One region of the Paenibacillus thailandensis genome, then DNA from elsewhere that is predicted to be linked to it. Evidence: predicted binding sites of a transcription regulator. Region 1 holds the regulator's gene; each other region holds the start of a gene.

Region 1 (3,264 bases):
GTCGGCGAGCAACCGTTCTCCGATGATCCGCATCCCGGCATCCCGCGGGTTGAGCACCCGCATCGAGGTGCGCAACCCGGACCCTGCGGCAAACCCGTATTTGGCGCTTGCCGTTATGCTGAAAGCAGGCTTGTCCGGCATCCGGAACAAAATGCAGCTGCCTGCGCCGGTTGACCGCAACATTTACATCATGTCGCAGGAAGAACTGGCCGATGCCGGCATCCAAAGCTTGCCTGTCGATTTGAAGGAAGCGCTCGACGAGCTGCTGCGCGACGAAGTCATTTGCGACGCGCTTGGCGATCACGCGCTCGCGCATTTCTACGAGCTGAAAGAAATCGAGTGGGATATGTATAGAACGCAAGTCCATCAATGGGAACGCGATCAATATTTGACGCTGTATTAATCGCATCGCAATAGCATATCAAAATTTCTGAAGCGGTTGAACGAGGTTTGGGGGCATTTTCGTGTGGCATGCAATGAATCCATTGCAGCCCCGTGATGCCCCCAAATGTTTAGATGCCGCCGGTTCATGCATTCTTAATAGATATATTGGTCTGGTTACTCCATGTGGAAATGGATTTGCTGCAAAGCATTTGGAGAAATAGATTTAACTTCACCACGTCAACTGGTCGTGCGGGCGAGAGAGGGGTCACAATGAACTGGTTGGTTCGTTTATCTTATATTCTCGGTGCTTTATCTCTTTTAACGATCTTTCTCTCCACCGTGTTTAGCATTACTATATCTCTTGTATCCATCATCCTTGGAATATTGTCAGTCATCATTGTTAAAAATAAACATGCCATAGCTTCATTAGTTTTAAATCTAATTTGGTTTTGTTTAATCATGTTGTTCTTGTTTTTTGTAATTATTAATTTTTCAACTTTGGAGTAGTTTATCCGTACGGCGGCGAACCCTCTTGAAATTTTTGAGAAGCCGTTCGCGTTCGAACCTTCGGCTCTTGAATTCTCCATGAATAACCTCAGTTGCGACACATCCACACTTTCCTGGCTATTCCGCTGCTTCTGTTTTGCTTTACAGCCTTACAATAGTCCAAATAGATTTCAACGACAAAGGTGTTTTTTTGTTCACTTATAGGAGTGACGTCTGAAGCGAACTGGCGTTTTCTTCTTGTTGCATACAGAACATGTGTTTGGTGTATAATAAGAACAAACGTTCTTGTATGGAGTGATCGGAGTGGAGAACTATATCGGCAAGGTCGTACAGCTTATTTATGTCGACCGGAAACAACAGGTGAGCATCCGGGATGTAAAAGTGATTTCGGTCAAGGAAGGCCGTTTTAAAGCATACTGTTTCTCGGCGAAAGCCATTCGCATATTTAATATGTCCGGGGTGGTCGATATGGAGCTGATAACAAAGAAGCGGGCATGAGAGGTAAGGCGGCGGAGGGGACGAGGAGGTCTTCCCGAAGTAAAGCTATAAGTTCAAAGGAGATAATCGATTGGGGAATGGTTGCGGCGAACGGAGTATCCGTTAATAGGCTGGCACGTGAAACGGTTCGTCCCGGAGAAAGACGAACCGTTGTAGCGTTGAATCGATTAGTGAATGTCGCGGAACAGGCCGATGACTTTGCCGAGTATCGTGACGTTCTTCAAGCGGAGCGGTTCCATGGATGAGTTCTGCGGCTGAAGCCGGATATGATCCTTTTCTTTATAAAACGTCTTGACCGTCGCCTCGTCTTCTTCGGTCATCGCGACGACGATATCGCCGTTCGATGCGGTGCTTTGCTGGCGGACGATGACGTAATCGCCGTCATGGATGCCGGCTTCGATCATGCTTTCGCCGACGACGTTCAGGATGAAGACGTCGTCATCGCCGACAAAATGCGCAGGCAGCGGGAAATATTCTTCGATGTTCTCCGTAGCGGTAATCGGCACCCCGGCCGTTACTTTCCCCACAATCGGCACTTGCGAAACGGGCGTCCGGATCGCTTCGATCGGATCGTCCTGATCCAAAATTTCGATTGCCCGCGGCTTCGTCGGGTCGCGACGGATCAGCCCTTTCTTCTCCAACCGGTCCAGGTGGCCGTGAACGGTTGAGCTTGAAGCGAGGCCAACCGCTTCGCCGATCTCGCGAACGGAAGGAGGGTATCCTTTATCTCGAACTTCGTTCTTGATAAAATCAAGAATCGCGTGCTGTCGGTTGGAAAGCTTGGACAATGAAATCACTCCATTAGTATATTGATAAGAAAATTATAGCATAGAACCGGAGTTCGTACAAACATAAGTTCTTGGGCACAAAAGTTCGCATCGCCTATTGACCCAAACATTTGTTCGTGATATTCTCATATCAGAACAAATGTTTGGGGTGCATATAAATGATTATGAATCCATCGTTTTATCGTACAATACATAATGAGAAGCAGGCGAATAATCGCGTCAAATCGCCATGGTTGTCGTCCGGGAACCGGCTTATCCGGATTGTCGTCATCGCGCTGACGGCCGCTTTATTATTTACAAGTTTCCTTTTGATTACAACGAACGCCGCGAGCGGAACGGTTGAGGAAGCGAGCGTGTCGGAAACGGTCGTCGTCGTGACGGCCGGCGATACGTTGTGGGACATCGCATCTCATTATAGCGACGGTCATAAGGACATCGGCAAGCTCGTGTTCCTTCTAAAGGAGCGCAATGGGCTTGAGACGGCCGACATACGACCGGGGCAAACGATCGTTATTCCGGAATGGTAAACGACGAAGAGCCAAGCGTTCCGAAAGGTTGACGTTCATAATGGCATACGGCATCGGCGGCAGCTGTTCTCTCACCGGAAGGATGTGAGAACAGCTGCCGTTTTTGTTTTTCGGTGTAAGGTATTCGCCCTGTCATCGCCTTGACAATTAAGCTCGCATGAAGTCAAAATAGACAATAGTATTTTATTAAAGAGACAAGGCAGCAAAGCTGTTCTTAACACCATGGAGAGGAGCGTAAGAGTGGAGCAAATTATCGCACGAATCAACGAGCTGTCGCGCAAGCATAAGACGGTTGGGCTTAGCGAAGCCGAGCTGGCGGAGCGCGACGTGCTTAGAAAAAAATACCTCGAAAACTTCCGCCGCAATTTCCGTCAGCAATTGGACGCCATCGAATTCGTTGACGACCGGGACGGAAATTCGAAGTCCTAAACGACGCGTAATCGGTTTTCGAACGGCGGAGGGAGCTGGCGAAACGGTTATGACGCCGTCAAACGGCAATTTAGATAAACAGTAGGGGGATGTCCATTGTCAAGATCGTGGGAACGTAAAGTCCAAAAAAA
Region 2 (3,264 bases), on a different contig from region 1:
CGGCTCGATTCCCATAGGCCGTTGCCTTCAAGTTTTTTTCGCGTCATTTGTAATGGCCTCCTATCTTCGCCGAGCGGTCGAGCGCTTGGCCGGCCGCCGTCTTGGACACGGCTCTGATCAGAACGGAGTTCCCGTATTTGCGCTTCAAAGCGTCGACCGCCTTCTCCAGCGCCATCGACTTCTCCCGGTCCATATCGAACAGCGACAGCTGGTATTCGGCGTCGGACGTCAGCTGCGACAGGCTTACGCCGACTCTGCGGATCGGCAGGCCGTCCCAATGCCGTTCGAGCAGCTTGCAAGCCCAGCGGTAAACGTGGTTCGTTATGTTGGACGGATCGTCCATTTTCATCTGGCGGTTGAAGCCCGTCGGCCGGTCGTAATCGGCGCCCATGCAGCCCACCGTTACGACATGCCCCATAAACCCAAGCTCCCGGCAGCGCTGGCACACCAGCTCCGTCAACTCCAGCAGCACGACTTTAATCTCCTCCAGCTTCCCGTAATCGCGGGGCAGCGTCATCATATGGCCGACCGATTTCGGATCGACCCGATGGGTCCCCGGCGCGACCGGGCTGTCGTCGATGCCGCGGGCAATCCGCCAATACAGCTCCGCCTGAATGTCGGAGTTTTTCCCGAACTTCCGGCGCATCATCTGCTTCAGCTTCGCAAGCGGCGTCTCCGCCACGCTGCCGATCGTCGGCATGCCCATCGCGTGAAAATGCCGGGTCATCCGGCTGCCGGACATAAACATATGGCTGACCGGAAGCTTCCACAACGTCTCGGCCAGATTGTCCTTCGATAACATATAAAGGCCGCCGTCGCTTTTTTTGGCGTAGTTGTCGCATGCCATCTTGGCCAAAATTTTGTTCTCGCCGATGCCGAACCGCGCGTAGACGCCCGTCTCCTCCTGAATGCGGCGCTGAATGATCCGCGCCAGCTCCTCCGGACCGCCGTACAGATGAAGCGATCCGGTCACGTCCAGAAATTGCTCGTCGATGCTGTAGGGCTCCACCAGATCGGTATAGCTCAAATAAATGTCCGTAATCTGCATGGACACGTCGATATATTTTTGCATCCGCGGTTTGATCACGACGAGCTCGGGGCACTTGGCCAGCGCCTCGCCGAGCCTCTCGGCGGTCGTAATGCCGCGGGCTTTCGCTATGGGGCAGGCGGCCAGCACGATGCCGGACCGGCGTTCCGGGTCGCCCGCGACGACGACGGGTTTATCCCGATATTCGGGATGCTCCGCTTTCTCCACCGATGCATAAAACGATTGACAATCCGCGAGCATAATGACATTGGCGTTATTAGCCGGCATAGCCGCTCACCAGCTTCGCGGTCCAAACGGAATTCGCCGCGGCGGCGGCATAATCGATCCGCTTTATGAACATCACAGGGTCCCTCCGCAAGCTTCTTACGGCTCCGCGTCCTTCTCCAAGACGGGCCGTTTTGCAATATTCGAACAGAACTTATGTTCGCTATTATTATATGCCGAACAAGCGTTCTTATTCCACAGGATTTTTCTGCCTGCCGCTTTTTGGGCGGAGGCGAGGCTGCCGGACGGCGGAATCCGTTATAATGGTAATGACAGGAACAAAAAGCAAGGAAGGAGCCTGCACATGAATATCGCGAAATATTTGATTATCGCGGGGGCGGCGTTAACAGTTATCGGCGTGCTGTGGGCCGTTATCGGCAAATATATCCCGCTCGGGCGGCTGCCGGGAGATATTGCCGTCGAGAAGGGCAATGTGAAATTTTATTTTCCGATCGTCACCTGCATCGTCATCAGCGTCGTCCTATCCCTTATCGGCTACATCGTTAGGTGGTTTTCCAAATAAAACGGCAGCCTGCCCGGGCGAATGGCTCGCTTAGGCTGGCTGCCTCTTGACGTAACGTTGTTACGATTGAACGGGTGCGGCCGCGTTGCCGGCCTGCTGCGGTGCGGCCGTGCTGCCGACCGTGCTGCCGGCCGCTGGACGGCCGGGCCGTTCATCCTCCGCCAGCTCGATCCGGTACGTATGGAAGTAACGGATGGCGCAGACGGCGAAGAAAAAAACGAGGTAAGAAACAATAACGATAAGCGAAAGGCCAAGCCCCGCTTCCATATTGCCGTTGTAATACAAAAGCGAGCGCAGCCCGTCCACCAAATAGCGGGTAGGAATAAAGTTGCTCACGAACCGGTGGAAGTCCGGTAAGCTCGTAATCGCAAAGGCTCCGCCGCTTGTAAAGATGCCGAGAATGTTGATCGGGAACATGAGAAGCATCGCCCATCGGCCGAAAACAAGAGAAACCGTCTTGAACAGGAACAGCATCGTCCAGGACGAAAGCAGCGTAAATCCGAATATTTTCCATACGTTCGCGGAATGGGAGGCGCCAAATATTCCAAAGACGAAAATTTGCGCCAGCAACGCAATGCCGAAACCTAAAACGAGGCTTAAAACGAATTCGGCAAGCATAACGGCCGAATGCGTCAGCTTGACGCCCTTTTCCCGCATCCGTTCACTTATTTTGGACGTATAGCCTTGAATCATCTGCGTGCCCATCAGGCCGCCGATCGAGCAGATCATAACGAGTATAAACGGCGTCATCCCTTTGTTTACGTTAGACGGCAAGCCCAATGCGTTTGCGGTTGTTGCCGCAACCGGCTTCTCGAGCAGCGCTGCGGCTTCCGGAGAAAGCCGGGCTCCGCTTGCGGACAAGCTTCCCGTCATCTGCTCCACGATCGCGGCAGACAACGCATCCGCCGTCTGCTGCAGCACGCTTGTCGCGGCTGAAGTCGGAATTTGCCCTGCTCCTTCGTTGATCAAAATTTCAACATGAGCGGGCTCCGCATCCGACTGTCCGGACTGGAGCGCTTGTTGAACCTTTGCGATTGAGCCGGAGAAGTCCTCGGGGATGACGATGGCGCCATACGCCTTGTTCTCCTTCAAGTAATCGACAGCCTTCTGTTTGCTCGGCTTCTCCGTCCATTCGAACGATTGATCTCCGCTGCTTGTCGGCAATTGATCCATAAACGCCCGGCCTGCCGCGGATTGCGCAAAATGCTCGTCCTCATTGACGACGACAAGCGGAAAATCGGTCAGGCGCTGAGCCGCTCCGTTAAATACAGGCAAATAAACGCAAATCATGGACATCATAAGAAGCGCGATTGCCCAAACGGGAAACCACGCGATTTTCACTTTTAATAACCTCTTCATATGATCAAACTCCCAAATGCTTATGTTTCGTCGCGACGATCCGAAAATATAAATTTATTTTTCATCAGCC
Region 3 (3,264 bases), on a different contig from region 1:
GAGGGGCGATGGCTGGCGCCTTCTGAATACCCCAAAAGGCGTACCTGCCACGCGGCCTTCTTCGGCAAGAACACGTCTAAGTCCGTGTTGTCCTGGCAGATGATGCACCTGTTCCGGCTTCTTCCCCTATCGAATGCCGTCAGGTGCTGCCAGCTTCGTTACTACTTTAATGAAACTTTGGCGCTAACCCCGCTTTTGTCCATCGGACAAATAAAAGCGCGCCGCTCCTATAGATGGGAGCGGCGCCGCTTGCAATACGATTTGCAATATGATTATTCGAAGTCGAGTTCCGCTTCTTCTTCTTCCGAGTCTACGGATACTTGGGCACCGCTTGCGACCGCTTCGGCATTCTTCAAATTGCTCTCTTCCCGGATTTTGCGTTCGATGGTTGCCGAAATTTCCGGATGATCCTTCAGGAACTGCTTGGCGTTCTCGCGGCCTTGACCCAGACGTTCGCCGTTAAAGGAGAACCATGCGCCGCTCTTCTGTACGATCTCCATTTCCGTGCCGATATCGATAATGCTGCCTTCCTTCGAAATGCCTTCGCCGTACATAATGTCGATTTCGGCTTGCTTGAAAGGAGGAGCGACTTTGTTCTTGACGACTTTGATTCGCGTACGGTTGCCGACCATATCGTTGCCTTGCTTGATCGTCTCCACCCGCCGCACATCAAGCCTTACGCTGGAGTAAAATTTCAGCGCGCGGCCGCCCGGCGTCGTTTCCGGGTTGCCGAACATGACGCCGACCTTCTCGCGAAGCTGGTTAATAAAGATGGCAATCGTCTTCGACTTGCTGATCGCGCCGGACAGCTTGCGCAACGCCTGCGACATGAGGCGGGCTTGCAAGCCTACATGGGAATCGCCCATCTCGCCTTCGATTTCAGCTTTAGGCACGAGAGCCGCTACCGAGTCGATAACGATGATATCTACAGCGCCGCTGCGCACAAGCGCTTCGGCGATTTCAAGCGCTTGCTCACCCGTGTCCGGCTGAGACAGCAGCAACTCGTCGATATTGACGCCAAGCTTGCTTGCATAAAGAGGATCAAGCGCATGCTCGGCATCGATAAATGCGGCTTGTCCGCCAACGCGTTGAACTTCCGCAATCGCATGAAGCGCAACCGTCGTTTTACCGGACGATTCCGGTCCGTATACTTCAATGATCCGGCCTTTCGGCAGGCCGCCAATACCTAACGCAATATCTAAAGCAAGGGATCCGCTCGATACCGTTTCCACTTGCATTTCTGCCGTTTCGCCCAATTTCATAATTGAGCCTTTCCCGAATTGTTTCTCGATTTGGCGCAATGCCATTTCCAATGCCGCGCGACGATCCGACAATCAACTCACATCCTTCACGATTTATAGTTTCATGATACCTTTTTTCTTCTGGCTTGCCAAGCATTTTTTCGAACATACATTCGTTTTTTTGAGCGCACCTCCCCGACTTGCCGGAAGAAAGGCTTCATCTTTAATCCGGCATCCGGTTATAACCAAAATAAAAAAAACCGCAGCAAAGTATTCTTCGCCACGGTTCTTCCGTCTTTCCCCATTATAGCGCTGAGTGAAAAGGCTGACAAGCCTCTATTCGCGCCGATTCGACATCATTCCGCCGATGCAAGCGTCTGCCATAACCGGTACAACGCGGCCTTAACGGCTCTGACCCGAATGATTTCGCGGCTGCCGCTGAACTTCGAAGTGAATACCCGGGTCTCTTTCCCGCGCTCCGCTACCGCGAAGTAAACGAGGCCAACCGGCTTGCCTTCCGATTCGGACGGACCGGCTACCCCTGTCAGGGACACGCCGAAGTCCGTATCCGCGATTTGCAGAATCCGTTCGGCCATCAACGCTGCCGTCGATTCGCTGATCGCTCCCGGAGCGCCTTCGCCTTCCAGCTGCTCCATCGGAATGCCTAGCATCTTATGCTTCATCTCGTTCGTATAGGTGACGACGCCCCCGGAATATTCTCCGCTGCTTCCAGGGATGCTCGTAATATATTCGGCAAACAACCCGCCCGTGCAGCTCTCGGCGCTGGCCAGCTTCCGTCTCGAGGCGCGAAGCAGACGAACGACCGCCTCTTCGAGCGGAATGTCCTCTTGCGCGTACAAAAACTCGCCGACGCGCTCCTTGATCTTGTCGACGGTCGCGTCGATTTTCATCGCCGCTTCAGCCTCCGTCGGGGCTTTCGTCGACACGCGCACCGCGACCTCGCCCTCCTTGGCATACGGCGCAATGGTCGGATCGGTCTGGCCGTCGATCAGATCCAGAAGCGCCGCCTCCAGATTCGACTCGCCGATGCCGGCAAATTTCAATTGTCTGGAAAACAGCGGCTCCGTCTGGCCGGTAATATGTTGAATCCACGCCTTGCCGGGTCCTTCCATCATCGGCCGCATTTCGCGCGGTGGCCCCGGAAGAAGCATATAATGCGTGCCGTCCTCCGACAAGCCGATGCCGACCGCCAATCCCGCCGAATTCGCAAGCGGCGTGCTGCCTTCGATCATAAGCGCCTGCCGCCTGTTGCTTTCGACCATATGCGTCCCTCTTGAGCTGAACAGCTGCTCGATCTTATCCATCGAAGGCTGATGCAGGACAAGCGGTTTATTCAAGTACGCCGCCAGCACATCCTTCGTCAAATCGTCCTGAGTCGGACCGAGCCCGCCCGTAAATACGAGCAGATCGGCGCGGCTTCTCGCCACCTCAATGGCCTGGCGCAAACGGCCGGCATTATCTCCTACGACCGTCTGGAAATAGACGTCGACGCCAAGCGCCGCAAGCTCCTGCGACAAAAACTGCGCGTTTGTGTTCACGATTTGCCCGAGGAGCAGCTCGGTGCCGACCGCAATGATTTCTGCTTTCATGGTTTCCGCCTCCAGCCGTACATTATTTTGCCGATATAAGCGCTTTGTTCTTCATGAAGTAATCCACCCCGGAGTAAACCGTAATGACGGCCGCCGCCCAAATCACGATCTCGTCAAACGGGAAGCGAATGAATTCGAAAGGGAAATTGTTCAGCAGCAGGACGATAATCATCACGATTTGGATCGCGGTCTTCCATTTGCCCCATGCGCTTGCTGCCATTACGGTTCCGTCGAGAAGCGCGATTTGACGCAAGCCTGTCACTGCAAACTCGCGGCTTATAATGAGAATGGCAACTAAAGCGCTAAGCTTGTTCATCTCGACAAGGGAGATAAGCGCCGCCGAGACGAGCAGCTTATCCGCGAGCGGATCGAGCAGCTTGCCCAAATTCGTCACCAGCTTGTTCTTGCGGGCG

The links. The regulator LexA, encoded in region 1, represses DNA repair genes until DNA is damaged. The targets are predictions, from matches to a motif close to CGAACATATGTTCG.
Region 2: the regulator LexA is predicted to act here: its motif matches at 1,462-1,475, upstream of ACFSW5_RS12670 (DNA polymerase IV).
Region 3: the regulator LexA is predicted to act here: its motif matches at 1,404-1,417, upstream of recA (recombinase RecA).

Annotation. Positions count from the first base shown of each region.
Region 1 is NZ_JBHUMY010000006.1:85,929-89,192, forward strand. Features, by position in the region: gene glnA (type I glutamate--ammonia ligase) at 1-403, shown strand, start outside; gene ACFSW5_RS05295 (hypothetical protein) at 1,195-1,389, shown strand; gene lexA (transcriptional repressor LexA) at 1,557-2,177, opposite strand; gene ACFSW5_RS05305 (LysM peptidoglycan-binding domain-containing protein) at 2,336-2,704, shown strand; gene ACFSW5_RS05310 (DUF896 domain-containing protein) at 2,945-3,133, shown strand.
Region 2 is NZ_JBHUMY010000012.1:248,707-251,970, forward strand. Features, by position in the region: gene ACFSW5_RS12665 (YolD-like family protein) at 1-47, opposite strand, end outside; gene ACFSW5_RS12670 (DNA polymerase IV) at 44-1,315, opposite strand; gene ACFSW5_RS12675 (DUF2905 domain-containing protein) at 1,617-1,835, shown strand; gene ACFSW5_RS12680 (YhgE/Pip domain-containing protein) at 1,896-3,194, opposite strand; gene ACFSW5_RS12685 (MarR family winged helix-turn-helix transcriptional regulator) at 3,215-3,264, opposite strand, start outside.
Region 3 is NZ_JBHUMY010000012.1:12,316-15,579, forward strand. Features, by position in the region: gene recA (recombinase RecA) at 273-1,334, opposite strand; gene ACFSW5_RS11525 (competence/damage-inducible protein A) at 1,598-2,851, opposite strand; gene pgsA (CDP-diacylglycerol--glycerol-3-phosphate 3-phosphatidyltransferase) at 2,874-3,264, opposite strand, start outside.